3 regions of the Neptuniibacter sp. 2_MG-2023 genome follow, and region 1 is predicted to be linked to each of the others. Evidence: predicted binding sites of a transcription regulator. Region 1 holds the regulator's gene; each other region holds the start of a gene.

Region 1 (10,885 bases):
TAAAAAAATAACTTCATATTCAGCCCAATGATCTTGGCGAAGTTGATTTAAAATATCTGGAAATTTGGCTAAGTTACTGAGCAAATTGCGCGCATCAATACTGACCGCTATCTGGTCAGGGTGACTCGGGTCACTACTCATCTGTTGGACAAGGTCTGGTAGTAAGAGAGCCGGCAAATTGTCTATACAGTAGAAGCCAATATCTTCTAAAGCTTGTAATGCTGTACTTTTTCCTGAGCCGGAACGACCACTAATCACAACAAGCTTCATTTTAACTCCTAGGCAGCACTCAACTTACATAAAGTCTCATACAGAGAATGACTGTCTTGGCTTTCTCTTAGTTTGTTTCTGGCTTCTTCTTGGCTAAAGAGCTCTGCAACTGAGGCTAGTGTAGCTAAGTGCTCAGATGTTGAGTCTTCAGGAACAATCAAAATAAATAGAAGATCAACGGGTTTACCATCGATAGCATCAAAGTCTATAGGTGTATCTAGTTTGACTAGATAGCCTTTAGCTTCAGTGCATTCTGCCAGCCTGCAATGTGGAATGGCAATCCCATCGCCTATGCCTGTACTGCCAAGTTTTTCGCGCGAATGAAGTCCGTTAAATACTGATGATGAACTCATATCGGGATGTTGCTCCGATATTATTTCAGCAGCATTTTCCAGAATCCGCTTTTTACTGCCACCCTCAAGGCCACAAAGGACGCTTGAGGGGGTTAATAGTTCATGAAGCAACATAATTTTTTGGATACAGACCGGTTATTTGTGAGTTTTAGTTTTTTCTTTATGCTTAATGACTTGTCTATCTAACTTGTCAGTAAGGCCATCAATTGCAGCATACATATCTTCGTGTTCATGTGTAGCAAAGAGCTGGGCACCCGCTAAGTGCATCTCTGCCTCAGCTTTCTGGCGTTGTTTATCTACGCTGAGTGTGACTTGCACATTGGTGATGTTATCAAAATGACGCTCAATCTTTTGTAGTTTCGAGAGCACATAATCATTCATTGATTCAGTTAATTCTACATGGTGTCCAGTAATGTTGATCTGCATAGGTTTCTCCTATTTATTGCAGTGACATACTACTCTTGCCACTCTTTTATTAAACTAAACGCTTTCTTTCATTCGACGGTGGAATACCCATCGCTTCGCGATATTTCGCAATCGTACGTCTAGCAACTTTAAAGCCTTGTTCATCAAGAAATTGTGCAATTTTGTTGTCGCTTAATGGTTTAGCATTATTTTCAGCGGCCACCATCTTTTTGATAAGCGCTCTAATAGCGGTTGAGGACGCTGCGCCCCCTGTTGCTGTACTTACATGACTCGAGAAGAAGTATTTTAGTTCAAATATTCCACGGTGTGTGTGCATAAACTTTTGTGTGGTCACTCGAGAGATAGTGGATTCATGCATTTCTACGGCTTCAGCAATGTCATGAAGCACCATTGGCTTCATGCCTTCTTCGCCATGTTCCAGAAAGCCAATTTGTCGTTTTACTATCTCGTTTGACACTTTTAATAAGGTTTCGTTGCGGCTTTGTAAACTTTTAATAAACCATCGTGCTTCTTGCAGGTGGTTTTTTAGGTAGGTGTTATCAGAGCTATTATCGGCCCGTTTTACTAAACCTGCGTAACCTGAGTTGATACGTAGCTTAGGGGAAACTTCTGGGTTGAGGTGAACGCGCCATTCACCTTGCTGTTTTGTAACAAGAACGTCTGGAATAACATATTCAGCGGTACTGCTGCTGATTGAGGCGCCAGGTTTTGGATTTAGGCCTTGAATCAGCTGTATAACTTGCTGCAGTTGAGGTTCTTTTAAGCGTGTTTTTCTCATCAATTGACGGTAATCGTGAGCACCGAGTAGCTTAATGTATTGTTGTGCAACTTTGATCGCTTCATTTTTCCAAAGTGTCTCAGGCGGCAGTTGTTGTAACTGTATGCTTAAACACTCGCTGAGGTCACGGCAGGCAACACCTGCTGGATCAAATTGTTGTATGCGGTGCAAGACGGCTTCAATCTCATCCAGTTCTACTTCTTCAAACTGCTCACCTGTTTGCGCATGGAAATGATCTAAGATCTCATCCAGAGTGATGGTTAAATAACCATCAGGATTGATGCCGTCAATAATGTTCGTTGCAATAAGGCGATCAATATCACTCATTGGGGTAAGGTTTAATTGCCAATGAAGGTGGTCTTGCAGTGTTTCTTCTGCAGTGTCATTAGATTCGAAAGAGTCAAAATCTTCTTTGCTTTGACTTAGATTTGGGCCTGATGATTGGAATGTGTCTTCCCAGTTACTATCGGTTGAGAGCTCTTCTGGTATTTTCTCATTCCAGTTGTCTTCAGTTGTAATATTGTCGTCAAGCTCGGCTTCGGCTGTCGCGGTGGCTGTAGCTTCAGATTCTGTCTCTGGTGCCTGTGAATTACTCTCTTGAGTTTCGGAAGCCGAGGCGTGTTCGTCCTCAGAGACATCAAGCATAGGATTACTCTCTAATGCTTCTTGAATCTCTTGCTGAAGATCAAGCGTAGACAACTGCAGTAAGCGAATTGCTTGCTGTAGTTGTGGGGTCATTGTGAGCTGTTGCCCAATTTTTAGATGAAGCGCTTGTTTCATAATACTAAGGGACAAACTCCTGAAACTACATAATTCATTTATAGCTAAGTATATGCTTAAAGTGTGAACTGGTCGCCCAGATAAGCATTTCTTACTGCTTCGTTTGCCATAATATCGGCTGGTGAGCCGTTAGCAAGGATTGTACCTTCACTAACAATATAAGCTGTTTCGCATATATCTAAGGTTTCTCTCACATTATGATCAGTAATTAATATACCAATGCCCCTTGATTGAAGGTGGCGAATGGTCTGCTTTATGTCATTCACTGAGATAGGATCGACACCTGCAAAAGGTTCATCTAATAGAATAAATTCGGGTTCGGTTGCTAATGCCCGTGCAATTTCTACACGTCTACGTTCTCCACCAGAAAGACTCATGCCCATACTGTCTTTTATGTGTGTGATATGGAATTCTTCAAGCAACTCTTCCATTTTTAACTGGGCAGCGTGTTTATCTAAGTCTTTTCTTGTTTCTAAAATCGCAAGTAGATTGTCCTTCACAGACAGTTTTCTAAATATAGAAGCCTCTTGGGGAAGGTAGCCTATACCTTGCTGAGCACGGCCATGCATAGGTAGTGCGCTGATATCCTGCCCTTTGATTTTAACGGCGCCATTATCGGCTTGAACCAGACCAACAATCATGTAAAAGCAAGTGGTTTTCCCCGCGCCGTTGGGGCCTAAAAGGCCAACGATCTCACCATTCTTTATCTGTAGTGAAACGTCTTTAACAACTTCCCTGCCTTTATAGCGTTTGGCAAGATTTTTGGCCTCTAATAAGCTCATAGGGTTAGTTGGCCTTAGTTTTCTTTTTAGGTTGAATGACCATATTTATACGTCCTGGCTCACCTGTTTCGTCTTTGCTTGTGCCACCAAATGCGTTCACAATCGACTTATCTAGATCATAAACGATCTTGTTTCCAGTAAAAGTGTCTTCTGCTTGGACGACTTTAGCTTCTTCGGTAATAGTGAGTTTTTGATCATCTACCTGATAAAGTAAGTGCTTGCCCCAAGCGTCGCTGTATGGATCTCCTTTCCTTGGAAGTTGTCTGAAATGTGCAAGGCTTCCTTTGGCAATAAGTTTTTCAACTCCCTCTTCACCACGATACATATCAACATGCTCTCCTTCAATGAGAAGTGAGCCTTGTTTGATAATGACGTTGCCTTTGTAGGTGGTTATGCCTGTTTTGTCATCAATTTGTGCAGTATCTGCCGTAATGTAAATCGGCTGTTCTTGGTCGTCAGGAAGGGCGTACGCATTCGACACTGCAACAGCCAAAAGAATGAAGGCTAGATTATAACGCTTATTTTGCATTGTCATGGGTCCCTTCTACCCTAGAGTGTAAGTTAAGAACTCGATTATTGAAGTCAATATCCATACCTACGCCTTCAAGTATGCTTTGTTGTGATGTGATCTTAACGGGCTCATCAGTTTCTGCATAATCTTTATCAGGATAGATTGTCAGTTGCTCAGTGTTAAGTATGGTTGCTGATATAGAATCAGGATTATCATTAACTATGACATTTCCTGCAAGGTTTGTTTGATTATTATCATCTAAAACCGTGCCTGTGTTTGATGTAAGTTTAACTTTAGATCCATCATTTCTAACGCTAATACTCTCAGGATGATCTAGTGTGCTTAGGCTCAGGTTAGGGTAGTGCTCTAACTTGGCTGTATTTAGCACTCTTGAAAGTTTGCCTTCGCTATTCCACTCTTTGATGGTTGCTTCTTCGACAAAATAATCTATTCCGTGCAGCAGGGAGTTGTTGGTGCGTGGTCCCTCATTTGGGGAAGATGCAAAGCCCCAATAAAGTAATACAGGTATTAAAATAATAGCAGCGAGTGCCACTCTTATCTTATTGCTTAGATCTAACATTTATAAATACATCTGTTTAAGTTGATCCAATTTTCCTTGTGCTTCAAGGATATGCTCGCAAAATTCACGCCCAGCGCCTTCGCCTCCCTGACGGGATGTACACCAGTCTGCGTGTTTTTTAACGAAAGGGTGACCATTAGGAACGGTCGCACCAAAAGCACATTGGATAATGGCTGAAAGATCAGGGAAGTCATCACCTATATAGGCGGTGGTTGATGCGTTATGAGCTGTTTTATCCCAGATTTCGTTGAGAGCAATCAGTTTATCTTCTCGGCCTTGTTTAAGGTAATTGATACCTAAGGATTGGCTGCGTAATTCAACTTGGGGCGAGCGCCGACCGGTAATAATAGCGGTCTCGATACCTGCTTGCATTAATAGCTTAATGCCTAAGCCATCTAAAGTGTTGAACTGTTTGACTTCTTGGCCGTCCGCTAAAAATAGCAGCTGACCGCTGGTGAGTATTCCATCAACGTCAAATACCGCAAGGGTGATGTTTTTTAGTTGCTGCAATGAAGACTCTGACACTAAATAACTCCCGCTTTTAATAGATCGTGCATATTAAGAGCGCCTATAGGCTGATTCGTTTCATTGGTCACGATCAGTGCATTGATTTTTTTTGTTTCCATAATTTGCAAGCATTCTGCTGCAAGCATCTCAGCAGTTACTGTTGTACCGTTTGCGGTCATTACATCATCAATTAAGGTTTTGTGGAGATCGACATCGTCATCAAGCGAGCGTCGTAAGTCACCATCGGTAAATATACCAATAAGCTGCTTTTTGTCATCAACTACGGCAGTCATACCTAAACGCTTATGGGTTACTTCTAAAAGCGCTTCTTTTAATAATGTTCCGCTGGTTACACAAGGTGTGGCTTCGCCTGAGTGCATGATATCGCTAACTTTAAGGAGTAGTCGTCTGCCTAAAGTGCCGCCTGGGTGAGAAAATGCAAAATCTTCTGCGCTAAAACCTTTTGCTTCAAGTAGTGCAATAGCGAGGGCATCACCTAGTACTAATTGGGCGGTTGTACTTGAGGTGGGTGCAAGACCAAGGGGGCAGGCTTCCTCCTCTACGCCGATGTGGAGGTTAGCAGCAGAGGTTTGAGATAAAGTGGATTCTTTGTTAGCTGTAATACTGATGAAAGGTGTGTTCATCCTTTTGAGTAGAGGAATAATTGTAATGACTTCTGCTGTTTCTCCCGAGTTTGATAGAGCAATTACAACGTCATCGGCGGTGATCATGCCTAAATCGCCGTGGCTCGCTTCTCCTGGATGAACGAAGAACGCGGGCGTGCCTGTGCTGGCTAAAGTCGCAGCGATTTTTTTGCCAATATGACCTGACTTTCCCATACCGGTAACAATGATCCGACCTGTGCAATTAAGCATTAATTGGCAGGCATGAACAAAATTGTGGTCGAGATATTTTAGTAAATCGGCCACAGCAGCGGCTTCTAGCGTGATAGTTCGTTTAGCTGAATGTAGAAAGTCAGGTGTGCTCATCTTTGTGATCAACTTTTATCTTAAGAAACGGTCATAGTGTATAGCAGGATGAGATAGCCTGCATAGGCGGAGGCTAGAATCCCCCCTTCGAAGCGACTAATGGATGGAGGCTTTTGCCATAATGCGAAGGCTAGAAGTAGGAAGGTTAAGCCTAACATTGCAACATAGTCTCGCTGCAGAACAATCTCGTCCATGCCTATAGGAGCGATGAGTCCAGGTATAGCCATAACGGCTACTAAGTTAAATATGTTTGAACCTACAACGTTACCTATAGCTATATCGTGGTGGTTTTTTAACGCACTCGCTACCGAGGCTGCTAATTCAGGCAGACTAGTTCCTATAGCTACAATGGTTAGGCCGACAACCAATTTACTCACACCTAAAGAGTAGGCGATTTCACTGGCGCCCCAAACAAGTAACTTGGAACTGAGGGCAAGAATCACTAACCCCAGAATTAACCAGAAGATAGCTTTTCTGTTTTCTAAAGAGGGAAGTTCTTCCTCTTCCTCTACTAAAGAGTCCTTAGATGCGTTTCTTTGGAAACGACTGAAAAGATAAAGGCATACAGCTAAAGCAACTAATAGAATGATGCCATCTAATTGTCCCAGATGGAGATCGAATAATAGGACTCCTGCTAAAATGGTCACCCCTAAAAGTAAAGGAAGTTCTTTTTTTAGTACGCCCGATTTTACTGGTAAGGGTGCGATGAGTGCGGTGATGCCTAGTACCAATGCAATATTAGCAATGTTAGATCCCAGTGCATTACCAATAGCTAGATCGCCTGCCCCAGATGTGGAGGCCATAAAAGATACGAGTATTTCGGGTGCAGAGGTGCCAAAAGATACGATAGTTAAGCCAATCAGCATTGGGGACATGCCGAAGTTTTTTGCTGTGGCTGCGGCCCCTATAACGAATCTATCTGCACTCCATACCAATAGAATAAGTCCAGAGATTAGTGCCAAAATTGGATATAACATAGATAGAAGTTGTTCCAGTAGAATTGAAGAGGGGTATTAAAACAGAATGCTATCTTTGTTTAAATCAATACAGAGCATCATGTTTGAAAATATTCCTGTTTTTAGAACGAAATGGTATAGTTGCCAGCCCTTTATGATACGCACTACATAAAGGGACGTTAACAAAGTCTGAATGGAACTATAAAAATGTTCTTTTCAAAGTTATAACGGAATCTTATGAACGAATTTGATGATGTCGTCATCGATATCCAAAAGCTGAGTTTTTCCCGTGGTGATCGATCCATTTATGATGAGGTCGATATTAAAATTCCGCGTGGCAAAATTACCGGAATAATGGGGCCGTCAGGTACAGGTAAAACAACACTGCTTAGATTAATTGGCGGTCAGTTGAAACCTGATGCAGGTTCTATATTGGTTGATGATGAAAATATTCCAGAACTCAACCGTAGCGATCTGTTTTCGGTGCGAGAGCGTATGGGCATGCTCTTTCAAAGTGGGGCTTTATTTACTGATATAAGTGTATTTGAAAATGTTGCATTTCCTATCCGCGTCCATACAGATTTAAGCGATGATATGATTCGCGATGTTGTTTTAATGAAACTTCAGGCTGTGGGTCTAAGAGGGGCACATAATCTGATGCCTAGTGAGCTATCTGGTGGTATGGCCCGTCGAGTTGCGTTGGCTAGAGCTATTGCACTCGATCCTGATATTGTTATGTATGATGAGCCTTTTACTGGTCAGGATCCTATCGCAATGGGTGTCTTGGTTAATCTTATTCGCCGTTTAAATAACTCCTTAGGGCATACGAGTATTATAGTTTCCCACGATATTCAGGAAACTTTAGGTATTGCTGATTACATCCATATTATTGCGGACTCTAAGGTGATCGCTTCAGGTACACCGGAAGAATTGCGTCAAGATGATTCGCCGCAGGTTAAACAGTTTATGCATGGATTACCTGACGGGCCTGTACCGTTTCATTATCCTGCGGGTGATTATGAAACCGATCTGTTAAGAGGTCAGGGATAATGAATCAATTAGCGTTATTAGGTCACGCTGCACTAAGTAAATTAGCCGCTTTTGGCCGAGCAGGGATGATGTTGTTTCAATCTCTTGTCGCTAAGCCCCAGCCCGTAATTATGTTTCCACTGTTTGTGAAACAAGTTTATTTTGTGGGTGTGTTATCACTAATTATTATTGTGGTATCAGGTTTGTTTATTGGTATGGTGCTTGGTTTACAAGGCTATACAATTTTAGTTGACTATGGCTCTGAGCAAGCGGTTGGGCAGATGGTTGCGCTGAGTTTGGTTAGAGAGCTTGCGCCAGTTGTAACTGCGTTATTGTTTGCTGGGCGAGCAGGATCAGCTTTGACGGCTGAAATTGGCCTAATGAAAGCGACTGAGCAGTTATCAAGTTTAGAAATGATTGGTGTTGATCCCCTAAGACGGATTGTGGCACCAAGGTTTTGGGCTGGATTTGTATGCTTACCTATTTTATCCGCTATATTTGCCCTTGTCGGTGTTTATGGCGGTGCGATAGTTGGTGTTGAATGGCTGGGTATATATGATGGCTCATTTTGGGCTAACATGCAGAACTCAGTTGATTTTTATGATGATGTCTTGAATGGTCTTATAAAGGCCGTTGTCTTTGGCTTCGTTGTTACTTGGATCGCTGTGTTCCAAGGCTATGATTGTATGCCGACTTCGGAAGGGATTAGTCAGGCAACAACAAAAACTGTGGTCTATGCATCGTTGGCGGTGCTTGGGCTAGATTTTATTCTTACTGCTGTAATGTTTGGAGAGCTTTAATATGCGTATGCGGATCTTGGAGATCAGCGTAGGTGCCTTTGTTTTGGCCGGCGTCGTTGCTTTAGTTGGGCTTGCATTGAACGTAAGTGGTTTAAACCTGTCTAATTCTGACAACACTTATACTGTCTATGCTCGTTTTGAAAATATTGGCGGTTTAACACCGCGTGCAAAAGTGACTATGTCAGGTGTGGCAATAGGCGAAGTGGCAGATATTACATTAGATCGTGATATGTTGATGGCGCGTGTCGCCATGAATATTCATGGCAATGTAGATTTTCTTTCAGTAGATAGTTCGGCTTCAATCCTGACTGCGGGCCTATTAGGTGAGCAATATATAGGCATTTCCGTAGGGGCTGAAGATGAAAACCTTAAAGAGGGTGCCTATATTGAGGATACTCAATCGGCGTTGGTGCTTGAGGATCTAATAGGAAAATTCCTATTTAATGAGGTGAGTGAGTAAGGCTATGTATTATAACTGTGTGAGCCAAGTAAAAACTTGTTTAACGATCGCATTGATTGCGTTGTTGAGTATGTCGGTTCGAGCTGAAATCGATACATATAATGAAGCTGGTGGGGTTATTCAGACCGCGACTCAGAATGTTCTTAAGTTATTAGAGCGTGAAGAGCTTGTGGTAGAGGGGCAAGAAGATCAGCTGGTTGCTGAAATCGATACGGTTTTATCGCCTATTGTTGATTTTGATTATATTTCGAAACAGGTGATGGGGAAATACTATCGCCGTGCTTCAAAAGAGCAACGTATTGAGTTTTCTGGTGTTTTTAAAACGACCTTGTTGAAAACTTATGCAAAAGCTCTAGTCGGTTTCAAAATAGATAAGTATGAGATGGTGCCTCCGCGTAAAGAGAGCCCAGATATCAATAAGCAAATTGTTACGGTTGATGTGTTTTCTGCGGATGGTACAAAGTACTCTTTAGTTTACTACATGAAGAAAGAAGAGGGTGCTTGGAAACTAGTCAATGCTATTCTTGATGGATCTATTAATATTCGCTTGAGCTTTAAAAATCAATTTGCGGACTTAATGGAGCGAAACAAGGGTGATGTAGGATTAGTTATCTCTACTTGGAAAGACAAAGTTGATCCAGGAAAGGATAGCGCGTAATGACAGACGTTAGGCAGATTAATGAACAATTGATTAGTCTAGAAGGGGAGTTTAAATTTCCAGTCATTATGCAGGCCCGTAAAAAAGCCGAGAATATTTTAAGTGGTTGCAAAGGCATTGTTGAGATCGACTTTGCTGAAGTAACAGCTGTTGACAGCTCAGCACTCTCTTTTTGGTTTTGTTGTTTGCGTTATGTGCAAGATCGAGAGGTTCAATTGAAAGCGATTAATCTTCCTGTAGAAATGAAGGGTATTGCTGAGCTTGTTGGGTTGGAAAAGCAGTTTATTTAATACAGCTTGCAGGTATTGAATTAAGGCGATGCTTAGCATCGCCTTTTTTGTCATGATCCGGTATCATTTCCGCCTTATTTTTTCTATCTGTAGCATTCGATCAGGAGCTTTTAATGCAGGCTGAACAGGTTAAGCAGATTATTGAATCTCAACTTGAAGATTGTACCGTAACGACCGCAGGTGAAGGCTGTGATTTTCAGGTAACAGTGGTAGGTGAGCTTTTTCAAGGTTTACGCCCTGTTAAGTGTCAGCAGTTAGTCTATGCTTGCCTGAACGAATATATTGCGAATGGAACAATTCACGCGCTGAGCATTAAGACTTACACACCAGAGCAGTGGAAAGCGACACAGAATTAAATCCTCGATTGGACATACTATGGATAAATTAATGATCACCGGTGGCGAGCCGCTCAGAGGTGAAGTAAAAATCTCTGGAGCAAAAAACTCGGCACTGCCAATTTTGGCTGCGACACTACTAGCATCTGAGCCGGTAACTGTCTGCAACCTGCCTCATTTGCATGATATTACAACCATGCTTGAGTTGCTTCGCCGTATGGGTGTTGAGCTTGTTATTGACGAAAAACTTAATGTTGAAGTTGATGCCAATACGATTACACAGTTAGTTGCTCCTTATGAGTTAGTTAAGACAATGAGGGCCTCTATTTTAGTGTTAGGTCCTATGCTTGCTCATTTTGGTGAGGCAGAAGTGTCTTTACC
Region 2 (10,885 bases), on a different contig from region 1:
TACCGGTCCGTAATGGTCAAATGTAGAGGTCATGATGCCGGTTCCTGATGTCATTGTCAGGAACTGAGAGCGGAAACCAATTAGACCACGGGATGGAATCATAAAGGTTAGACGAACACGTCCACCATCTACTTCCATGTTAGTCATATCGCCTCTACGTTTGCCTAGCTCTTCAATAATAGAGCCTTGATGTTGATCTTCAACATCAATCATTACATTCTCGTAGGGTTCTTGGATTTCGCCATCGATCTCTTTTTGAACTACTTCTGGTCGAGAAACACCTAGTTCAAAGCCTTCACGACGCATTGTTTCTATCAATACAGATAGATGTAGCTCGCCTCGGCCAGAAACTTTGAATTTCTCTGGCGTTTCGCCATCTTCAACACGAAGGGCAACGTTATGGATAAGTTCGCGTTCTAGACGTTCTTTAATGTTACGGCTAGTAACGAATTTACCATCTTGGCCTGCAAATGGAGAATCGTTTACCTGGAAGGTCATAGATACGGTTGGTTCGTCAACGCTTAGTGCTGGCAACGCTTCAACTTGATCTGGATCGCATAAGGTATCTGAGATGTTTAGTTCATCAATACCTGTTACGCAGATGATATCGCCTGCTGTAGCGCTTTCAACATCTACACGTTCTAGTCCATGGTAACCCATGATTTTTAGAATGCGTCCGCTGCGTATTTTACCTTCACGATCGATCACTTTAACTTGTGTATTGATCTTGATGGTACCTCGGGAAACGCGGCCTATACCTATAACGCCAAGATAGCTGTTGTAGTCTAGGGCTGAAACCTGCATTTGCAGAGGGCCGTCAATGTCAACCTTAGGTGGGTTAACATGTTCAACAACCGCTTCAAATAAAGGCGTCATGTCATCGGCCATTGCGTCAGGCTCAAGGCCTGCAATACCGTTTAGTGCTGATGCGTAAACAATGGGGAAATCAAGTTGTTCATCTGTAGCGCCAAGGCTATCAAATAGATCAAATACTTGATCTACAACCCAGTCTGGACGTGCACCGGGGCGATCGATCTTGTTGATAACAACAATAGGGCGAAGACCTTGGTCAAATGCCTTTTGTGTTACAAAGCGAGTTTGTGGCATTGGGCCATCTACCGCGTCTACCAAAAGGCATACACAGTCAACCATGGAAAGTACGCGTTCAACTTCTCCACCGAAATCTGCGTGTCCAGGAGTATCAACGATGTTGATGCGGTAGTCGTTCCATTTAATGGCTGTATTTTTTGCCAGAATGGTAATGCCGCGCTCTTTCTCCTGATCATTGGAGTCCATGATGCGCTCAGTACCTTCATCACGACGACCCAATGTGCCTGATTGGGAAAGCAGCTTGTCAACCAGAGTCGTTTTACCGTGGTCAACGTGCGCAATGATGGCGATATTTCTTAGCTTTTCAATCACGTGTGTATACCTGTGAGATATTTTTTTGCGAATGCGGAATTATACGGATTTATGCAGAAAATACCGCATATTTCTTAGACAAAAGAGACTAAAAGTGTGTTTAAGGATCAATAAGGGGTGATGATCATCAATCTCTGGGTGGATCTGTATCTAAAACTCGTGTTTGCACTAGGTTTTTGCGTATCTGTTGGAGTATGATTGTGAAAGCAAGAATCATAGTGGAAGCTCAGTTTAATTGTTATTTGCACCAATATGGCGCATATCGTGTTGCGAACGGCTTGTTTTGGTGCGTCTGACTTTTGGTTGTTTCGCTGTAATGCCAGTAATTTCGGGAAGCTTATAGTGGTAGCTTTTTGGTATATTACTTGCTTGAATTCTCGCTGATTTTATAATTCTGATTTCTCAAGGCTGAACTAAATATCGGCCTGGTAATTACAAAGTGGAGAAAGTCACATGTCAGAGAAGACTCTGAATCTGATCAAAGAAAGCGAAGCTAAGTGGATCGATATGCGTTTCACTGATTCTCATGGTAAAGAGCAGCACGTTACTATCCCAGTTTCCGACATGGGTGATGACTTCTTTGAAGAAGGCAAAATGTTCGATGGTTCTTCCATTTCTGGTTGGAAGGGCATCAATGAATCTGACATGATTCTTATGCCTGATGACAGTGCATCTGTTCTAGATCCATTCTCTGAAGCAACGACTGTTATTGTTCGTTGTGATATCGTTGAACCTGCTACAGGTCAAGGCTATGAGCGTGACCCACGTTCTGTTGCTAAGCGTGCAGAAGAGTACCTAAAGTCTACAGGTATTGCTGACACTGCTATGTTTGGTCCTGAGCCAGAATTCTTCGTATTTGATGCTGTTAAGTGGCACGCTGATATCAGTGGTTGTGGATACTCTATTGAATCTGAAGAAGCATCTTGGTCTTCTAGCCATAGTATTGAAGGCGGAAACACGGGTCACCGTCCACGTGTTAAAGGTGGTTATTTCCCAGTACCTCCAATCGATTCCTTGCATGATTTACGTGGCGCTATGTGTGACGCGATGGAAGCAATGGATCTTCATATTGAAGTACATCACCATGAAGTAGCGACAGCGGGCCAGTGTGAAATTGGTGTAGGTCCAAACACGCTTACAGCTAAAGCTGATGAAGTGCAGATTCTTAAGTATTGTGTACATAACGTTGCTCATGCTTACGGAAAAACAGCTACATTTATGCCTAAGCCACTTGTTGGTGATAATGGTTCTGGTATGCACGTTCATATGTCTCTTTCAAAAGATGGCGTTAACTTGTTTGCTGGTGATGCCTATGCGGGCATGAGCGAAATGTCGCTTTACTACATTGGCGGTATTATCAAGCACGCTAGAGCGTTGAATGCGTTGACTAACTCATCAACTAACGCCTACAAGCGCTTAGTGCCTGGTTTTGAAGCGCCTGTAATGCTTGCGTACTCTGCACGTAACCGTTCTGCGTCTATCCGTATTCCTTACGTGACAAATCCAAAAGCACGTCGTGTAGAAACACGTTTCCCTGATCCATCTGCTAACCCATACTTATGTTTTGCTGCATTGATGATGGCTGGCCTAGACGGTATCCAGAATAAGATTCACCCTGGCGATGCTGCAGATAAAGATCTATATGATCTACCGGCAGAAGAAGCTGCTGAGATTCCAACAGTTGCTAGCTCTTTAGAAGAAGCGCTTAACGCTTTGGATGAAGATCGTGAATTCTTGACTAAAGGCAACGTGTTTACTGATGACATGATTGATGCTTTTATCGCGCTTAAGCGTGAAGAAGTTGAGAAAGTGAACATGACAACTCACCCAGTTGAATTTGACCTATATTACTCTGTATAAGTTAAATAATTGCTGAAAAAAAGCCTCCCTTGTGGAGGCTTTTTTGTTTCTGGCTTTTTGGCGGAGTCTTTTGTAGAGCATTTTTATGGGAGAGGCTTTTGATAAAGGTGACTGAAGGAGTGGTGAGTGTAGGCGAAAATGACTCAGTATATTTGTTTGCACTAATGTAGTGCGTGTTGCATTATCTAGGCTAGACTTATAATGATTTAGATATAGTAATGGTGCGTCCTGCGGCTATTTTTTTGTATTAATTCAAATTGGTTTGCTTTTTGCAGTAGTAACCTTACGGATATTGAGTGCAGGCTAATGGCAAAAATAGAGTTACATAAACAGATTTTGGAAAACCTATCCACCGCAGTTGTTTTGTTGGATGAAAGTATGGTGGTTGAATATGCGAATCCGGCGGCTGAAATGCTGTTGGAAGCAAGCATGCGCCGTTTGAGCCAACTTAATATAGCTGAATGGTTTTCTTTGTGTACGGTGGAGCAGAAGGATTTACAAGAGTGTTTAGCGACAGGCCATCCATATACCCATAGAGAAGCGAAAATTGTTACTTTAAGTGGTGCAACACTCACTGTGGATTATAGTATCAATCCCTTGATTACGCCTGAAGGGCAGCAATTGCTAATCGAAATTGAGTCAAGAGATCGCTTGATGCGTATTGAGAGGGAGGAAGACCTTCTGACTCAACATGATACAGCTCGCTCTCTAGTGCGAGGGCTGGCACATGAAATTAAAAACCCTTTAGGGGGGATTCGTGGTGCTGCACAGCTACTTGAACGTGAGCTTCATGATCCTAGTCTACATGATTATACCCATGTCATTATTGAAGAAGCCGATAGGCTTCGTAATCTAGTCGATCGTCTATTGGGGCCGCGAAAACTCCCTAATATGAAGATGATTAATATTCACGCTATTTTAGAAAGGGTTTGTCACCTAATTGAAGCTGAAACTAAAGGTGAGATTCTCCTTCAGCGGGATTACGATCCAAGTATTCCAGAATTTACGGGCGATGCGGAGCAGTTAATTCAAGCTATGCTTAATATTCTGCGTAACAGCATGCAGGCAATACAAAGCGCAGATGTGGATGTGCCTACCATCAAAATTAGAACGCGTGCTTTTCGTCAAGTAACCTTAGGTGCTGAGAAGCACCGTTTGGTTTGTAGTGTCGAAATTATTGATAATGGTCCCGGTATTCCGGAAGAGATCCTCAGTAAAATATTTTATCCCATGGTGAGTGGGCGCGCTGAAGGAACGGGGCTTGGGTTATCAATTGCTCAGTCAATTATTAATCAGCATCAAGGGCTAATTGAATGTGAAACACGCCCTGGTGAAACCAGATTTCAACTATTAATCCCTTTGGAGCTTAACAATGAATCTACCATGTAAAATTTGGATTGTTGATGATGATAGGTCTATTCGTTGGGTCCTAGAGAAAGCGTTATCTGCCGAGGGTTTGTACACTGAAGCTTTTGAAACTGCGGATTCTCTACTATCAAGATTAAGTAAAGATACACCGGATGCGATCATTAGTGATATTCGTATGCCTGGAACGGATGGCTTGCAGATGCTAGAGCGTATCCAAGAAAGTCATCCAGAAGTGCCTATCATTATTATGACTGCACATTCGGATTTAGAGTCAGCTGTCGCTTCCTATCAAGGTGGTGCCTTTGAATATCTACCAAAACCATTTGATGTAGATGATGCCGTTGCATTGGCGAAACGAGCACTTGCTCATGCGATAGAGCAACGCCAGCAAGTTGCGGAGCAGGTATTAGAAGATAATACGGAAATAATTGGAGAGGCGCCTGCAATGCAGGAAGTCTTTCGTGCTATTGGGCGATTGTCACAATCAAATATTACGGTTCTTATTAATGGTGAATCGGGTACAGGTAAAGAATTGGTAGCCCATGCTTTGCACAAGCATAGTCCAAGAAGAGAGCGACCTTTTATACCTTTAAATATGGCCGCTATTCCTCATGATCTTATTGAATCAGAGTTGTTTGGTCATGAAAAAGGGGCTTTTACTGGTGCAGCTGCAGCACGCCGTGGGCGTTTTGAACAGGCGGATGGTGGCACGCTGTTTCTGGATGAGATCGGTGATATGCCAGCAGATGCGCAAACTCGATTGTTGCGAGTATTAGCTGATAGTGAGTTTTATCGTGTAGGTGGCCATACCGCAGTAAAAGTTGATGTACGTATTATCGCTGCGACACATCAGAATCTGGAAAAGCTAGTTGAAGAAGGGCGTTTCCGTGAAGATCTATTCCATCGCCTAAATGTGATCCGTGTTCATCTGCCTACCTTGTCCCAGCGTAGAGAAGATATTCCTCGTTTAGCGAGGCATTTCTTAAAAACCTCTGCTGAAGAGCTAAGTGTAGAGCCTAAAATCCTGAATGCTGATACAGAAAGCTATATATGTAATCTTGCTTGGCCAGGTAATGTTAGGCAGCTTGAAAATACTTGCCGTTGGTTAACGGTTATGGCAACAGGTCGCGAAGTATTGATTGATGATCTGCCGCCAGAACTAATGGAGCAGGCGGGCGGAGAGCCAATTGCTGGAAGTAATTGGGAGCAGTCGTTGAGGAATTGGGCGGATCAGCAGCTCAGTCTAGGGCAGCGGAATTTGTTAGATTCAGCCGTTCCTGCATTTGAAAAAATCATGATAGAGACTGCCTTGAAGCATACTGCAGGACGTCGACGAGATGCCTCAGAGCTACTCGGTTGGGGGCGTAATACCTTAACTCGTAAAATTAAAGAGCTTGGTATGGATGATGAGAAAGGTGACTCTCAAGAGAGTGCGGCTTAGGCGCTCTGCATAAACACTTATCTCATTCGTAGTTTTCTATATAATCCCTGCACCTTAATTGTTGCGGGGATTTTTTTATGTTTGATATTGCAGTTTGTTCCCCTGAAGTAATAGATTGATATTCTGCTACTCATTTGAAATGAATGGTCCGAATGGCGTAGAGCACTTTTTTATCAGTTAGGGCAGTTGAAACATATGTATTCGAGATGGCTCCTGTCTTTGTCTAACGCTACACTAGGGCTGGGTTCTTAATTAAAATTTTAGAGTTACAACATGTCTAATGAAAACAGTTCGGCCAGCATATCCGATATAGATCCTCAGCATCGTACAATCGGTTTACATGTTGTACTTTTTGAACCGGAAATTCCGCCGAATACAGGCAATATTATCCGTTTGTGCGCTAATACAGGTTGTAACCTTCATCTAGTTGAGCCTTTAGGGTTTGATATTGATGATAAGCGTTTACGTCGCGCGGGCTTGGATTATCATGAGTTTGCGGCATTGAAGGTTCATAAAGATCTTGAAAGCTGCTTGGCTGAGATTCAACCGCGAAAAGTGTGGGCGCTGACGACTAAAGGCAGTCGTACGCATGTGGATGCAGACTTTGCTGAAGGGGATGTGCTGTTACTTGGGCCAGAAACTCGAGGCTTACCTGTTGATGTGCGTGAATCCTTACCAGCAGATCAGTGGATTAAACTGCCAATGATGGCTGACAGTCGTAGTCTTAACCTGTCTAATGCCTGTGCTGTAGTTGTATATGAGGCTTGGCGTCAGTTAGGTTTTTCCGGTGCCGTGGACGCTTAATCAGCTATAGTTGTTTTATACAGTCTTGGGTGGAGTTGCTCTATGCAGCATGCTTTTATTTTTACTAAAATTGAGTCTTATATGGCTGAGTGCGAAGGTCAGGTTTTTCGTCTTGGTCTGCTCGATTATCGTAACCGCGATATTTCAATACTGGGCACTGCTGAGCAACAGATTAATATCATGGCTATTCAAAATCAGGTATTTCCTATTGTTGTTCTATCGGATCAGATAGACATTAGCGGTGATGAGCGGATAGATATACCTGCTACCGCTTTAGTTAGTATCGTACCTATTGCAGCGACGGCTATGCAGGGTGTGATTGACGCGGGTAAAGCGGAAGAGATTCTTCAAAGTCTTTCTTTAAAATCATGTTAAAATGCGAAATTTGGCCAATTTATAAGCAATAGTTGAGTGCTGCTGGGTTTTTTCATGATAAAACGCATCCTATCTTTTTTTACGCTAATAATACTGTGTGTCCCATTACCGGTGGCGGCAGTTAATGATGATGTTAAAAGCCTGTGCCAAGCGGTGGGGCGTAAATTGGCAAGTGTTTCTGAGAAGGAGTGCTTAAGTCATCAATATAATGAGCCTCGTTATTTTTCCGTTAACGGCCATGCGATCTTAGAAACTCATTTTCCTGCCCGTGATGGGAATGAAGGTGCACCTCGTATTTTATTTATTGGCGGGATTCATGGAGATGAATATTCCAGTGTGAGTGTCACCTTTAAATGGCTGAATACGCTTCATAAACATCATAGTGGTAAGTTTGATTGGTATTTTTTACCTGTCCTTAATCCTGATGGTTTATTGCAGCGTAAATCTACCCGAGTGAATGCCAATAAAGTCGATTTAAATCGTAATTTTTTACCGGCACCAGAATTCCCAGAACCCTTAGTGCATTGGCAAAAGCAAGCTAAAAAGCGACTACGTTACTATCCGGGGCATCAGCCTTTAAGTGAGCCAGAGAGTCGTGTGATACATGAGCTTATTGATAGTTATAAACCTACAGTCATTGTGTCGGTACATGCACCTCACGGTATTCTTGATTTTGATGGTGGAATTCAACCGCCGAGAAAGCTAGGGCCTTTGCACTTGCGTCAGTTGGGTACTTATCCGGGTTCTTTAGGTAACTATGGTTGGTTTGTGAAAAATATTCCAGTCGTGACTATTGAGCTTCCTTACGCAGGGATTATGCCGAAGAAAAAAGATATAGATAAAATGTGGACAGATCTTGTGGGTTGGCTTAATTATAAAGTTAAGCGTAAAGCAGCAGCTGTCGCAACAGCCAAGGGTGAGATTGGATTGTAAGAGCGGGACTGATGATACTGCTAGGTACTATTTTGTTAGATATAAAAAAAGAGCCGTAATTTTACAATTAGGCTCTTTTTTTTAAGCGTGCTAAAACTTAGTGCTGCGCTTCAGATGCTTCTTGCTGTGCTTGAGCCATCTGTTGAGCATATAAAGCATCAAAGTTAACAGGTGCTAGCATTAGTGCAGGGAAGCTGGCTTTGATAACCATTGCATCGATAGCTTCACGTGCATAAGGGAATAGAATGCTAGGGCAGAATGCGCCAAGAGTATGGTGCATCTCTTGCTCACCTAAGCCTGAAACAGCAAAGATACCGGCTTGTTGTAGTTCAACCAAGAAAGCCGTTTTCTCATCGTTTTTAACAGTTACTGTTAGCGTTAATACAACTTCAAATGCATTTTCACCCACTTGATTTGTTTGGGTGTTCATCTCTAAACCAACTTCTGGCTTCCATGGGCTCATGAAAATTTCAGGTGAGTTAGGCGATTCAAAAGAAGCGTCTTTAATGTAAACTCGCTGAACCGCAAATTGTGGTCCCTGTCCTTCTTGTGCTGCTGTGTTCTGTTCGTTATCGGCCATGTTAGTTCCTTTGCGTTTTATATTTAGTTGGCGTTTATCAATGCATCTAATTTGCCTTGGCGCTCAAGGGCAAATATTTCATCGCAGCCACCAATAGGCGTATCACCAATGAAAATTTGTGGAACGGTACGACCGCCGCTTAATTCGGTCATCTCTTGGCGCTTAGCTTGATCGCCATCCACTTTTATTTCTGTGTAGTTAATCTCTTTGTGTTCAAGTAACTTTTTGGCGCGAATACAAAATGGGCACCACTTTGTTGTATAGATAGTTACATCTTTCATATTATTTACTTTTTATTATAGGAAGGCTTTGACTCTTCCATTCAGTCATACCGCCAGATAGGCGAACCGCATTTTCAAACCCTGCTGTTTTTAACTTACGCGTCGCGCTACCGGCTGCTTGGCCTAGATTGCATACGACTATAACAGGGCGTTGCTGGTATTTGGAAAGCTCATCAATTCTGCGATCAAGATCTGCAAGAGGGATGTGCTTCGCACCAGTAATATGGCCAGTAGACCACTCTTTTTTAGGGCGAATATCTAGAACGACAGCATTTTCTTTATTAATGAGGCTAGTTGCTTGAGCAGGAGTGACAGCCTTGCCTGATTTACTGCGCTCATAAAAAAGGAACATGCCTAGCGTTAAAACCCAAGCTGCAACCATAAGAGGGTGGTTGCTGATAAATTCGATAAATTGGTCCATTACGTATCCAGATGAGGCCACTTAAGTTAGGGCCGATAAAAAACTAAGGATGCTATTGATCCACTAAAAGTGGGCAATAGTATACCTTGCGTTTTTTGACGGTATAAGGGGAGATGTAGAGGAAAGTGTCGAATTTTGATTATTTATTGCTTTCCTCTTGTTCATTCATGGCGTTGTTGGGGCTTTCACAGTAAAATTATGAGCCATTTTATTATCGTTAATTACAGAATTTGGCAGATATGACACAAAAGCGCGCAACGAAAGCACTGATTATTCTTGATGGTTATGGCGTTGAAAGTTCAGAGTCGTCCGCTATTCAAGCAGCGAATACACCTGTTTGGGATAAGCTGCTATCAGATAATCCTAACTCAAGAATTCAAACATCAGGTTTAGCGGTCGGCTTACCTGATGGCCAAATGGGTAATTCTGAAGTAGGTCATATGAATATTGGCGCTGGGCGAATTGTTTATCAAAACTTCACTCGCATATCTAAAGCGATAAATGATGGTGATTTCTTTGATAATAGCGCTTTAACTAAAGGTATGGACGCTGCTATCTCTGCTGATAAGGCCGTGCATATTCTGGGCTTACTGTCCCCTGGTGGCGTACACAGTCATGAAGAGCATATTTTAGCCTTGGCTGAGATGGCCGTTAAGCGTGGTGCGAAGCAGGTATATATACATGCCATCTTAGATGGTCGTGATATGCCGCCACGTTCTGCTAAACCATCCATTGAGCTGACGAAGGCTAAGCTAGCTGAATTAGGTGTTGGTGCTATAGCTTCCGTAGTCGGGCGTTATTACAGCATGGACCGTGATAACCGTTGGGACCGAGTGCAGTTGGGTTATGATGCAATGACATCAGATAAGGCTCCTTGCAAAGCCTTGAGCGCATTAGACGCGTTAGCTGATGCTTATGCGCGTGATGAAAATGATGAGTTTGTTCAGGCGACAGTGATTACTGATAAGCAAGGATTGCCGGTGGGTGCTATTAGTGATGGCGATACGGTTATTTGTGCTAATTTTCGCCCCGACCGTGCACGTGAAATTACCCGAGCGTTCACTGAAGGTAGTAGCTTCGCTGGTTTTGAACGTGCTAAACATCCGCAATTATCTAGCTTTGTAACTTTGACCCAATATGCAGCCGATATTGAGGCTGACTGTGCTTATCCGCCGCAAAAAATTACCAATGATATAGGTGAATATCTATCTGGATTAGGTAAAACTCAGCTTCGTATTGCTGAAACTGAAAAGTATGCGCATGTAACGTTTTTCTTTAATGGTGGAGAAGAGGATAAGTACCCTGGAGAAGATCGTATCCTAGTGCCTTCCCCCGATGTTGCTACTTATGATTTACAGCCAGAAATGAGTGCTCCTGAAGTGACTGCTAAATTGGTTGAA
Region 3 (10,885 bases), on a different contig from region 1:
GGGCAGCTGAAAACCCTCTCCTTGTTGCAGCGCGACGTTATGCTGGTAAATATCGAGATCTCGAAGATCCGAATAATGATCAATAATACCTTCACTAAATGCAAAACCGATTGCGAAATACTCAAGGTCGATGGGAGTCAACATCATTACCGCGTGAGAAATATCATTGACTGATATGGCGACAGGGATCTCCTGCGCTAGATCGCTTGCAGTATAGGGGTGTTCAATGTTGAGTAAGTTTGCGGAGTTATGTGGGCTAGATTCCATAAGCCAAAAATAGATTTGTCTGTTTCATATAATATATACATGAATCATAGCGAATGGGGTAGTAATTTAACAGTGGTAAATATAGTTTCCCAGCAAGAAATTAAAAAAATATATCTACTTAGGGTGTAATTCCGACTGGGCTGAATTACTGTCGCTGATAAGAAGGCGGCTTTAGTGCTACAAGTCGCCCACCTTCTGTGGCTGAAGCTATCAAATTAAGCTTTTAACATTATTGTTCTAAGCGTCGGACATCTACAGATACGCTTAGTTGATGGCTATTGCCACCATCAAATATAACGCCTTTAAGTGGCGTGACATCAGAATAGTCACGTCCCCATGCCGTTGTAATATGCTGCTCTTTCGGTATGTCGTCATTAGTTGGATCGAATTCGAACCACCCTTCGCCGGGGGAATAAATAGCAAACCATGCATGGGATGCGTCGGCACCAACTAGTTTTTCTTGGCCAGGCGGAGGTAGTGTTTCAAGATAGCCACTAACGTAACGTGCGGGGTAGCCTAACGCCCGTAAACAGCCAATCGCTATATGTGCGAAATCTTGGCAAACACCACTTTTTCGTTGTAACACTTCATCTAAAGGGGTGGCTACCGTTGTAGAACTTGGATCGTATTTGAAGTCGTTAAATATTTTCGTGGTGAGCGCGCGAGCAGCAGATAAAAGAGGTATATCATCCTGAAAAAGTGATTCAGCGTAGGATTTTAAGTTAGCGTTTGGGCGGATCATCGGTGAATCTAAGATATATTCTTTGGCCTGAATTGTATCTGCATCTTGGTTGTACATAAGCATATCGCGTGCAGCTTTACAGCTGATGCCAAGCTCAAGGGCAAATGCAGCTCGTTCATTTTGGCTACTAATCTCTGTTGTTACGTCGATCACAAGTTTTGTGTGAGGTTTTTGTAGAGAGAAATAAATATAGTGATTGCCAAAGTAGTCGCTATGTTGGGCCATGTAATTAGGTTTTGGTGTAATAACCACATTACTCGGTGCGCAGTTTTGTTCTAGCGTGTCCCGTGGAAGCAGGTGAGCCTGGTTGTAGCATAGAGATACTGGGCTATGGTATTTATACTCGGTAATATGTCTTATTTTATAGATCATATGGAGATAATTTCCTGTGTTTCTGCCAGCTGTTGAGGCCCTGCACTATGGTCAAAATATTGGTCGCTAAGAAGGACTGAAAACTCTTCTACTTGCTTGCGGACATCGGTTAATAGACGGTCTAACTCAATGCGTTTTTTACTTTGCGGATCCGCTTTTGCTAAGTCATTTAAATCAGCGAGCTGAATCTCATTAAGTGATTTAATAATCGTTTTTTGTGCAGGGTTTAAGCCGGGTTTCTGCGGTGATATTGCCTGCGGTAGTTCTTCAAAATGTGTTTGTAGACGCTTAATCTGGAAAAAGACTGAACGCGGATTTGTTTCATCAAGCATCAACAGTTCTAATCCGTGGGCTATATCATTATAGGTTCTATAGCGGCGTCTAAAGGTGATTAAGGCCTCGACACTTAGCAGAACAGCCTCTAACATTTGCGGTTGATCTGCATTAGCTAATTCAGGTGTTAATAGGGATTGAATTAGGCGCGATGTTTGTAGTGAACGTTCGACACGACGGCCAATTTCTTGGAATTTCCAGCCTATACCTCTCAGCATGCTTTCATGACTGAGCCCAGAGAGGGCTAGTAGTGTTGTCACTAATGGATCGAGTGTCTCTTCCGGTGCTGAAGGCATGCCGCCGACATAGGCACGTTCTAAGTCATAAAGGTTATCACGTAGATCGTTGACGATACGGTGAGTATCTGCCGAAAGCATCTCTTTAACCTCTTCTGAACAGGTTAAGACAGACAATAAGCAGGATTTAATGCTATTAGGACGTTGTGTATCTAATATGAGTTTAATTAATTCCTGATCTTGATTTAATAACGTGCTGCTTGCCATAAAGCCCGGCAAACAGTTTGTTTGTTTAGAGAGTGCTTGTAATAGCAGATTTTTACTGGCCGTCGGAAGAGGGTCAATACTATTTAACTGCATAAAGACAGTACGTATTAAGCGTATAGTTGATTCCGCCCGTTCAGCATAGCGACCTAACCAGAAGAGGTTTTCAACGACACGGCTAGGTAGATTTGATTCTTGCGCGATGCTTCTATCTTCGACCAGAGATAGTTGTTTTTCAGGCTCTGAAGCTAATATCCATGTATCTTTACTTTGCGACCCGACTTGATTTGATACAAAACTATCTTGTCCTGACAGCCCTACGCGGGTGAGCCCGCCAGACATAACGGCGTAGGTACTTTCACTTGCAACGGTAAATGTACGGAATATAGAAGGGCGTGTTTTTAATTGCTGCTCTTGCCAAGCGGGTATATATGACGGCGATATATAGCTTTGCGCCACAAAGTTATAGGGTGCTTTTTCAATACGTGCGAGTACTTTTTGTTTATCTGAGTCTGATAAAGTGTGGCCGTGTATGCTTGGGCTTTTTGTTTGTCGCATTGCCGGTTTTATAATCAGAGAGTCAATATTCTCTTTGATATAAAGCATATCTTGCGGGTCACCACACCACCATGTATTTACAGAAGGTAGTTTTAGCTCATGCCCAAAAAAATGCTGGCTAATTGCAGGCATAAATTTCAGGAGGGCTGGTGTTTCTAATATGCCAGAACCTAAAGGGTTAGTGACGACAACATTACCAGCCCTTACAACTTCAACTAGGCCTGGAATGCCAAGATAGGAATCTGATTTAAGTTCGACTGGATCACAATATATATCGTCTACACGGCGCAGAATAACATCGACTTTACGAAGACCATTGAGTGACTTTAACCATACATGCCCATCTCTAACGGTTAAATCACTGCCTTGAACAAGCGGATAGCCGAGATAGTTTGATAGGTAAGTATGTTCAAAATAAGTTTCGCTATAAGCACCAGGTGTCAGAATTACAATTTGTGGATCATCACCCGAGGTTGGCGATAGAGCGTTCAAGGTCACGCGTAGTGACTGAAAGAATAGGGCTAAACGGTGAACTTGACTGTCGCGAAAAAGGCTCGGTATTACACGGGTGAGTACAGTTCTGTTTTCTAGCGCATAGCCAGCGCCACTGGGAGCTTGAGTACGATCACCAATAATAATCATATTACCATCGGGACCGCGAGTCATATCGGCAGCATGTAGTGTTAGGCTGCGTTCTCCAGGCATTGGTATGCCTTTGCATTGGCGGAGAAATCCAGGGTGGCTGTAGATGACTTCAGGAGGGATGACCCCTTGTCTTATGAGTTCTTGAGGCCCATAAATATCTTTTAGAACTAAGTTTAGGAGTTCTGCTCGTTCTATTAAGCCTTGTTCAACTTGGCTCCATTCGTCACTGGAGATCAACATAGGAATGGGATCAAGTTCCCAAGTGTTTTTTCCTAGTGGATCACTGACTAGATTATAAGTTGCACCATCATCACGCAAAATACGTGATGCTTTTTGGTAACGGTCTTGTAAGCCGGATGAGCCGAGTGCATTAATACTATTGAGTAGATACTCCCAGTGCGCACGAGGCTGACCAAACTCATCATAAGCTTCGTTGTAATGCCCATTAGGCGATAAAGACCAATGTAAATTTTGGCCTTGAACGCCCTGAGTTTGCGATTGCGATTGCGTCTGCTTGCTTTGCACTGGTTTACTCTTTAATTAACAAATTCGGGCTCATTATAGCCCCTATCTGATGATAAAGGGCTATGCCTGGCAAGCAAACTGATATTCTTTTTGAACTAGTTTCTTAGGAGTAACAATTTCTTCCTGTGGATCACCCATATTGAAGGCAAACCAATTGGTCATAAGGGCAGTATGTAGGTCGGAAATACTGATCTGTAGTTGATTGAGGTAATCACGAAACTTCTCATCAAGTGGGTTGCCATTGGCAAGAGAGTAATGAAGCTTTTTAAACTCGCTCATATCTTTCAGAATATTTTTTGAACGAGGTAGTTTTTTGGCTGCGGTTTCCATCTCATTAATGCAGAAGTTAATGGTTCTAGGGAAATATTCATCTTCTAATAGGAAGCGGGCCACTTTTTTTGACTCAATGGCGGTACGAACGCTTCGTCTGTAGTTCATATAACCACTGAGTGAGCGTAAAACATTCCCCCATACCACTTGGCTGAGATTGATTCGGGTACCTTGATTGGGTTGTAGCATAATGGATACGCCCGCATCGAGAATACGGGTTGTCATATCAGCCCGTTCAAGGTTACGACCGAGGGTCATAAACTGCCAGGAGGCATCACGGCTCATAGCGCCTTCAAAAAGGCCGTTAATCTCTTGGCAACGTTGGATAATATTGTTGAGAAACTTATGACGATCCGTGCGGTTAATACCTTGGCGGATATTGTTGCGTGCGTATAAGTCTAATTCGTTTATCTGCTCCCATGTATCTTGTGGGAGTACATCTCGAGTGGTTCGGATATTTTCTTTAGCGTGTTTTAATGAGGATAGCATTGAGCTTGGGTTGGTATCATCAGCCAATAAGAATTTAACAACGTTGTGCTCAGTTTGTACTTTGTAGCGTTCTGAAAATGTATCAGTACAGCTATTTATTCTAATAAGATTAAACCAACTAATATTGGTATCACGGGGTAAATCGAATAAAAGGTTATCGTATACCCCTACTAATCTTGCTGTATTTTCGACACGTTCTAGGTAACGTGCGCTCCAATAAATTCTTTCTGCAACTCGAGATAGCATAATCATTTATCCTCTGTATCGACGATCCAAGTATCTTTACTGCCACCACCTTGTGATGAGTTGACAACCAATGAGCCTTTTTTCATGGCAACACGGGTAAGGCCTCCCGTGGTGACATAAGTATTTTTTCCTTGGAGAATGAAAGGGCGCAGATCTAAATGCCTAGGTTCCATTGTGTTAGAGCTAATTAATGTTGGAGCTGTAGATAAGCTTAGCGTAGGTTGAGCAATATAGTTACGTGGGTTTTCTTGAATTAACTCTGCAAAGGTTGCCTGCTCTTTTTTAGTCGAGTGAGGCCCAATGAGCATTCCATATCCGCCAGATTCATTGGCTGGCTTAATCACCAGTTCATCTAGATGCTCTAAAACATAAGCTCTTTGCTCTGGATCTTCACAGAGAAAAGTTTCTACATTAGGCAATATTGGCTTCTCATTGAGGTAATACTCAATAATTTCAGGTACATAGGCATAAATGACTTTGTCATCGGCTACGCCCGCGCCAGGTGCATTGGCCAGTGCAACGTTGCCTGCTTTCCAAGCTCTCATCATGCCCGGAACGCCTAGAACTGATTCTTTATCGAATACTTCTGGGTCGATGAAAAGATCATCAATACGACGATAAATTACATCGACTCTTTCAGGGCCGGAGATGGTTTTCATATAAACACAATCATCATCGTCAACAAACAGATCACTGCCTTCAACGAGCTCGACCCCCATCTGTTGTGCTAGAAAGGCATGTTCAAAATAAGCGGAGTTAAAAATACCCGGTGTAAGGACAACAATTTCTGGCTCTTCTATCTCTCGGGGTGAGAGAGATAGCAGCATATCAAATAGTTGTTCAGGGTAATCATCTAAGGGCAAGATGTTTTCTTTTTCGAACATTTCAGGCAGGACACGTTTAGTTATTGCTCTGTTTTCGAGCATGTAGGAAACGCCGGAAGGGACCCTTAGGTTATCCTCTAAAACGTAAAATTGTCCGTCGGCATCTCTGACTAAATCGGTTCCGCATATGTGCGCCCATACACCATGTGCTGGGTTCACGCCTACGCACTCAGGTCTAAAGTTTTTTGACTCTTTGATTATATGTTCAGGAATGATGCCATCTTTAATTACATTTTGATCGTGATAGAGATCATCAATAAACATATTGAGGGCTTTCAAACGCTGTTTTAAACCATCTGCAGTTGTTTTCCATAGAGGAGCAGGAATTGTGCGGGGGATGATGTCAAAAGGCCAAGCTCTATCTATGTTTCCTTCTTCAGTATAAACGGTAAATGAAATCCCCATCTCTTGAATTGTCACCTCAGCCATTTGGCGGCGTCTATCAAGATCTTTTTCGTCCATTTCGGAGATATGTTTCACTAATTTATTTGCGGAATCTCTAGCACGTCCTGTGGGGGTGATGAGTTCGTCATAATGCTGCTTAGATTGATAATTATCCCAAATCATACCTATACCCAGATTATTGATCTTAATGTTGAGCGCTATCGAACGTTAAATACGCACCAATTTATACTGACTGCACCAATATTGTGCTTAAACCGTTTGCATATCTTATCTAAGCGTTTAATTCGCCGTATATATAGGGATCAGCAAGTTTCAGGCCAGTATTGGTGCATGATCATATATGGGGCGTTTGGCAAAATGATGACATGATCGGTAAGCCATTATGATTATAGGACATTCTCAATATTACGTTATGTTTACTCAACTATTTGTTGAGTAGGTAGATAATGATGCAGGTTAGTAGAGCGGTTATGGCTTGCCAAACGAGTACGGGATTGCGCTCCATTAAGGGGGGACGGCTTTTATTAAGGAATGTTTTGTTGGGGTGTCTAAGGTCAAATATGAACTCTGATAGCTCTTCATATCGTTTATAGGGATTTGGATGTACAGCTTTCTTGAGTGTCTCATCGATCCAGGCGGGTATTTCTCTATCCTCGTCTAAGACCGAGTTGTAGTTGAGCTTCTTTTGCGCAGAGGGAGTGCGGGACTTAGAAACTTGAGTGCCGTAAGGGAAACGACTAGATAGCATGTGATAGGTTAAGACACCTAGTGAATATAGATCTGAGCGGCTAGTGCCTATGTCGCCCAAAAAGTATTCTGGGGCTGTATAGAGTGCAGTGCCTAGTATTTCGCACTGCTCCTGAGTTGCGGAAGATTCTACAATGCCGGCTATTCTAACTGAACCAAAGTCAATGATTTTTACTGTGCCGGATGCATCGATCATAATGTTATCGGGTTTTATATCTTGATGAAGAATATCCATTCTATGCAGAGCCCGTAACCCTTTTGCAACTTGCTCTATAATAGCTCTGACTGCTTCAATACTTGGTTTAGGGTTATCAATCATCCACTGTTTTAATGTTTGTCCTTCTATATATTCAGTCGTGGTGTAGAGGAAGTTCCTTTTTCTTGTTTGCCTGCCTGCTTTTAACACGTGGGCGCTATTGACGCGGCGAGCGACCCATTCTTCCATTAAAAAGCGCTCAAGGTAATCTGGATCACCGCGTAGATCTATCGATGGGATTTTTAGAATAACGTGCTCATTAGTTTCATCATCTACCGCAAGGTAAACATGACTGCGACTGGTTGCATGTATTTCGCGAATAATCTTATACCCATCAAACTGTTCGCGGGCCACGAGTATGGGGGGGAGAGGGAGATCATCAACCTGAAGTTGTATCTCATTTGTATCTTGCTGTGGTACAGAATCAATACGGATAATTTGGATAGTTAAGTTATCCTCACTACCCGATTCAAATGCATGTTCAACAATGTTTTTGGCTGCTTGGTTTAAGTCGTTACTGTTTTCTTTTAATGCGCTGTCTATAAAGGTGGCGTCTACATGCTCATAAACGCCATCGGTTGCTAAGATGAAGATGTCGTTTTTTACGATTGGTACCGATAAAAAATCAAGTTCTAGTTGTGGCTCAATACCGAGTGCACGACTGAGGTAGCTTTTGTTTTGGGAGATCCATAATCGGTGGTCTTTAGTGAGTTGCTCTAAAGCATGATCATGAAATTTATAGATTCTAGAATCACCAATGTGAAATAGATAAGCCGTCGTACTTTTAATGATCATTGCACTAAAGGTACAGACATAACCTTTATCTTTATCGTAGCGGAAATCGCTGTTTCTCGTTTGTGCGTAAAGCCAAGCGTTTGCTGCAGATAGCACTCTCTCGCCTGATGTTTGTACTGACCAAGCATCGGATGTGCAGTAGTAGTCATCGAGAAAGCTTTTTATCGCTGTTTCGCTTGCTATATGACTGACTTGGCTACTACTGATGCCATCGGCAACGGCGCAAGCAATACCTTTAAGGTTCAATTGGGCATTGGTTGGGATAACAAAGCCGTGGAAGTCCTGATTGCTCTCTTTGCGGCCTTTGTCAGAATACTGCCCAATTGATACTTTAAGTTTGGCTATCATCATATCCACCAAAAAGCCCCTTCATGTAATGATAGGGGCTTTTATTATTTTATGTATCGTTGCACAAAACGCTAAGCAAAAAAGTACAAGAAATTAAGCGATAGTACGTTTTTTGGCTGTTTTAATATGAGTTGTGTACAGGGTTAAGCCAGTGAATGCTAAGCCGCCGACTAAGTTACCTAGTGCTGTAGGAATTTCGTTCCAGATAAAGTAATCCATAACTGAGAAATCACCACCCATAATAATGCCTGATGGGAAAAGGAACATATTAACTACAGAATGCTCGAACCCCATAAAGAAGAACAGCATAATTGGCATCCACATTGCGATGACTTTACCGCTTACTGATGTAGATATCATTGCGCCAACAACACCCATAGATACCATCCAGTTACATAGCATACCGCGTATAAAAATAGTGAACCAACCGGCTGCGCCATATTCGGCATAACCTAAAGTACGGGCTTCACCTACGCTGGCAATTTTTGCACCGACAGCACCAGGATCCGTATTAAAACCATAGGTGAAAACAAAGGCCATCATGACAGCTACAGTTAATGCGCCAGCAAAGTTACCAAGGAAAACAAGTCCCCAGTTTCTTAATACACCGTTGACGGTTACTCCAGGACGTTTATCAAGTAAGGCTAGAGGAGTGAGGACAAAAACCCCTGTAAGTAAGTCAAAGCCCATAAGATAAAGCATACAAAAACCAACGGGGAACAACATGGCGCCAATTAGAAAGACACCAGTTTGAACGGCGATAGTAATTGCAAATACAGCAGCGAGCGCCAAAATTGCGCCTGCCATATAGGCTCGGATCAATGTGTCACGTGTTGACATATGAACCTTAGATTCACCAGCGTCCACCATCTTCGTGACAAATTCGGAGGGGAGTAAGTAAGCCATATTTATTGCCTCATTCAATGTTTAGAATTTTTTAAATCGAGTAATTACACGTTTTTTTGGCCAAAAAAAAGCGCACACTATCTATCTCTCTTAAAGAGTAGCTAGTGGACGCCATTGTCCTAGTTCACTGTAATATTGGTTCGTTAGAGAACCATCTGAATTTATTTAAAGCATAAGCTGTGCCTATTTTATTATTATCTTTTAAAACAGATGGTTATGCTTGTTTTTAATTTATTTATTTATGTTTTTTTGAGGTAAATAAAATAATAGTTGCTAGCTAATAGTGCTTGCTTGAGGTTTGTGCGCTTTTGTGGGGCAAGGATTGGGTGTTGCTTTGATATTGAGATTGATAGGTAGGGAGTATTGGTTTATTAAGACTTGTAAGGCGTAATTTTCGCCTTACAAGTCATAGGGGAAATCTATTTAAATACTCTATAAAAGCTTCACTTCATTGATTGAAGTGCGGCGATACGTTGATCTAAAGGAGGGTGGCTTGCCATGAGTGCCATCAACCCAGATTTCATATGGCTGCTTATTCCAAATGCGGTGAGCTGTCCAGGCATCTGATCTGGCATATCATATTCAGCTTTTAGACGTTGTAAAGCACCGATCATTGCGTGGTTGCTTGATAGGTGCGCGCCAGCTGCGTCTGCTCTGTACTCGCGATAACGGGAGAACCAAGCAACAATAAACGAGGCCAGAAAAGCGAAGATCATTTCAAAGATAAATACAGTGATGTAATAGCCGATACCGCTACCTGCTGGGCTGTTATCGTTACTGTTCTTTAAAAAGCTATCTACAGCGTAACCAGCAATACGAGCGAAGAACATAACAAAAGTATTAATGACCCCCTGCACTAAGGTCATAGTTACCATATCACCATTGGCAACATGGCCAATCTCATGGGCCATAACTGCTTTTACTTCTTCTCGTTGGAAGCGCTGTAGTAATCCTAAGCTTACGGCAACTAAAGCATTATTTTTATTCCAACCGGTAGCAAATGCATTAGCTTGTTGGGCAGGGAAGATGCCAACTTCAGGCATTTTTATACCTGCTTTTTCGGACAGTTCAGCTACTGTATCAAGTAACCATTGCTCATCAGCGTTACGGGCATGAGTTATGATCTCCGTACCTGTGGACATTTTGGCCATTTTTTTGGATAGGAAAAGGGAGATAAAAGAGCCAATAAAGCCAAATACAGCACAAAAAATAAGTAGGCTGGTTAAGTTTAGGCCGGAACTTGAGATGTAGTGCTCCACACCGAGTAAATTCAGTGTGATACTGGCTACAATTAGTACGGCAATATTAGTGAGTAGAAAAAGGCCGATACGCATCATCTGTGTCTATGTTCCTATGATAAAAAGTTGTTACTTAGATTAGGGCGCAAGGGAAAAGTTTCAAGTGAATTAATCCTGTTTGTTTGCATAGTTTTTTCGATTGATTAGGTAAATATAATAACTTTGATCATCGCTGGTGTAGAGCGCAACACACGCATATAATGCGTGATTTTTTTGATCCTCATTATCTAGGAATCTTA

The links. Region 1 encodes sigma-54, which starts transcription at its own class of promoters, with help from an activator protein. Its sites were predicted from a motif close to TGGCACNNNNNTTGCTNT; they were not measured.
Region 2: the regulator sigma-54 is predicted to act here: its motif matches at 1,777-1,794, upstream of glnA (glutamate--ammonia ligase).
Region 3: the regulator sigma-54 is predicted to act here: its motif matches at 9,516-9,533, upstream of Q4486_RS05155 (formate/nitrite transporter family protein).

What each region holds. Positions count from the first base shown of each region.
Region 1 covers NZ_JAUOQC010000007.1:34,438-45,322, forward strand. Annotated here, with positions in the region: gene rapZ (RNase adapter RapZ) at 1-270, opposite strand, end outside; gene ptsN (PTS IIA-like nitrogen regulatory protein PtsN) at 279-737, opposite strand; gene raiA (ribosome-associated translation inhibitor RaiA) at 759-1,049, opposite strand; gene Q4486_RS08405 (RNA polymerase factor sigma-54) at 1,099-2,607, opposite strand; gene lptB (LPS export ABC transporter ATP-binding protein) at 2,664-3,389, opposite strand; gene lptA (lipopolysaccharide transport periplasmic protein LptA) at 3,394-3,924, opposite strand; gene lptC (LPS export ABC transporter periplasmic protein LptC) at 3,908-4,480, opposite strand; gene Q4486_RS08425 (HAD family hydrolase) at 4,481-5,005, opposite strand; gene Q4486_RS08430 (KpsF/GutQ family sugar-phosphate isomerase) at 5,005-5,976, opposite strand; gene Q4486_RS08435 (calcium/sodium antiporter) at 5,997-6,953, opposite strand; gene Q4486_RS08440 (ATP-binding cassette domain-containing protein) at 7,170-7,982, shown strand; gene mlaE (lipid asymmetry maintenance ABC transporter permease subunit MlaE) at 7,982-8,761, shown strand; gene mlaD (outer membrane lipid asymmetry maintenance protein MlaD) at 8,763-9,221, shown strand; gene Q4486_RS08455 (phospholipid-binding protein MlaC) at 9,226-9,879, shown strand; gene Q4486_RS08460 (lipid asymmetry maintenance protein MlaB) at 9,879-10,169, shown strand; gene Q4486_RS08465 (BolA family protein) at 10,283-10,525, shown strand; gene murA (UDP-N-acetylglucosamine 1-carboxyvinyltransferase) at 10,545-10,885, shown strand, end outside.
Region 2 covers NZ_JAUOQC010000022.1:3,294-14,178, forward strand. Annotated here, with positions in the region: gene typA (translational GTPase TypA) at 1-1,422, opposite strand, end outside; gene glnA (glutamate--ammonia ligase) at 1,876-3,282, shown strand; gene glnL (nitrogen regulation protein NR(II)) at 3,589-4,671, shown strand; gene glnG (nitrogen regulation protein NR(I)) at 4,655-6,091, shown strand; gene trmL (tRNA (uridine(34)/cytosine(34)/5-carboxymethylaminomethyluridine(34)-2'-O)-methyltransferase TrmL) at 6,365-6,895, shown strand; gene Q4486_RS15150 (hypothetical protein) at 6,938-7,270, shown strand; gene Q4486_RS15155 (M14 family zinc carboxypeptidase) at 7,325-8,203, shown strand; gene secB (protein-export chaperone SecB) at 8,301-8,783, opposite strand; gene grxC (glutaredoxin 3) at 8,807-9,064, opposite strand; gene Q4486_RS15170 (rhodanese-like domain-containing protein) at 9,066-9,485, opposite strand; gene gpmI (2,3-bisphosphoglycerate-independent phosphoglycerate mutase) at 9,725-10,885, shown strand, end outside.
Region 3 covers NZ_JAUOQC010000004.1:7,174-18,058, reverse strand. Annotated here, with positions in the region: gene fdhD (formate dehydrogenase accessory sulfurtransferase FdhD) at 1-267, opposite strand, end outside; gene Q4486_RS05180 (transglutaminase family protein) at 497-1,381, opposite strand; gene Q4486_RS05175 (circularly permuted type 2 ATP-grasp protein) at 1,378-3,942, opposite strand; gene Q4486_RS05170 (alpha-E domain-containing protein) at 4,003-5,007, opposite strand; gene Q4486_RS05165 (circularly permuted type 2 ATP-grasp protein) at 5,010-6,464, opposite strand; gene Q4486_RS05160 (protein kinase) at 6,721-8,445, opposite strand; gene Q4486_RS05155 (formate/nitrite transporter family protein) at 8,536-9,348, opposite strand; gene htpX (protease HtpX) at 9,792-10,685, opposite strand.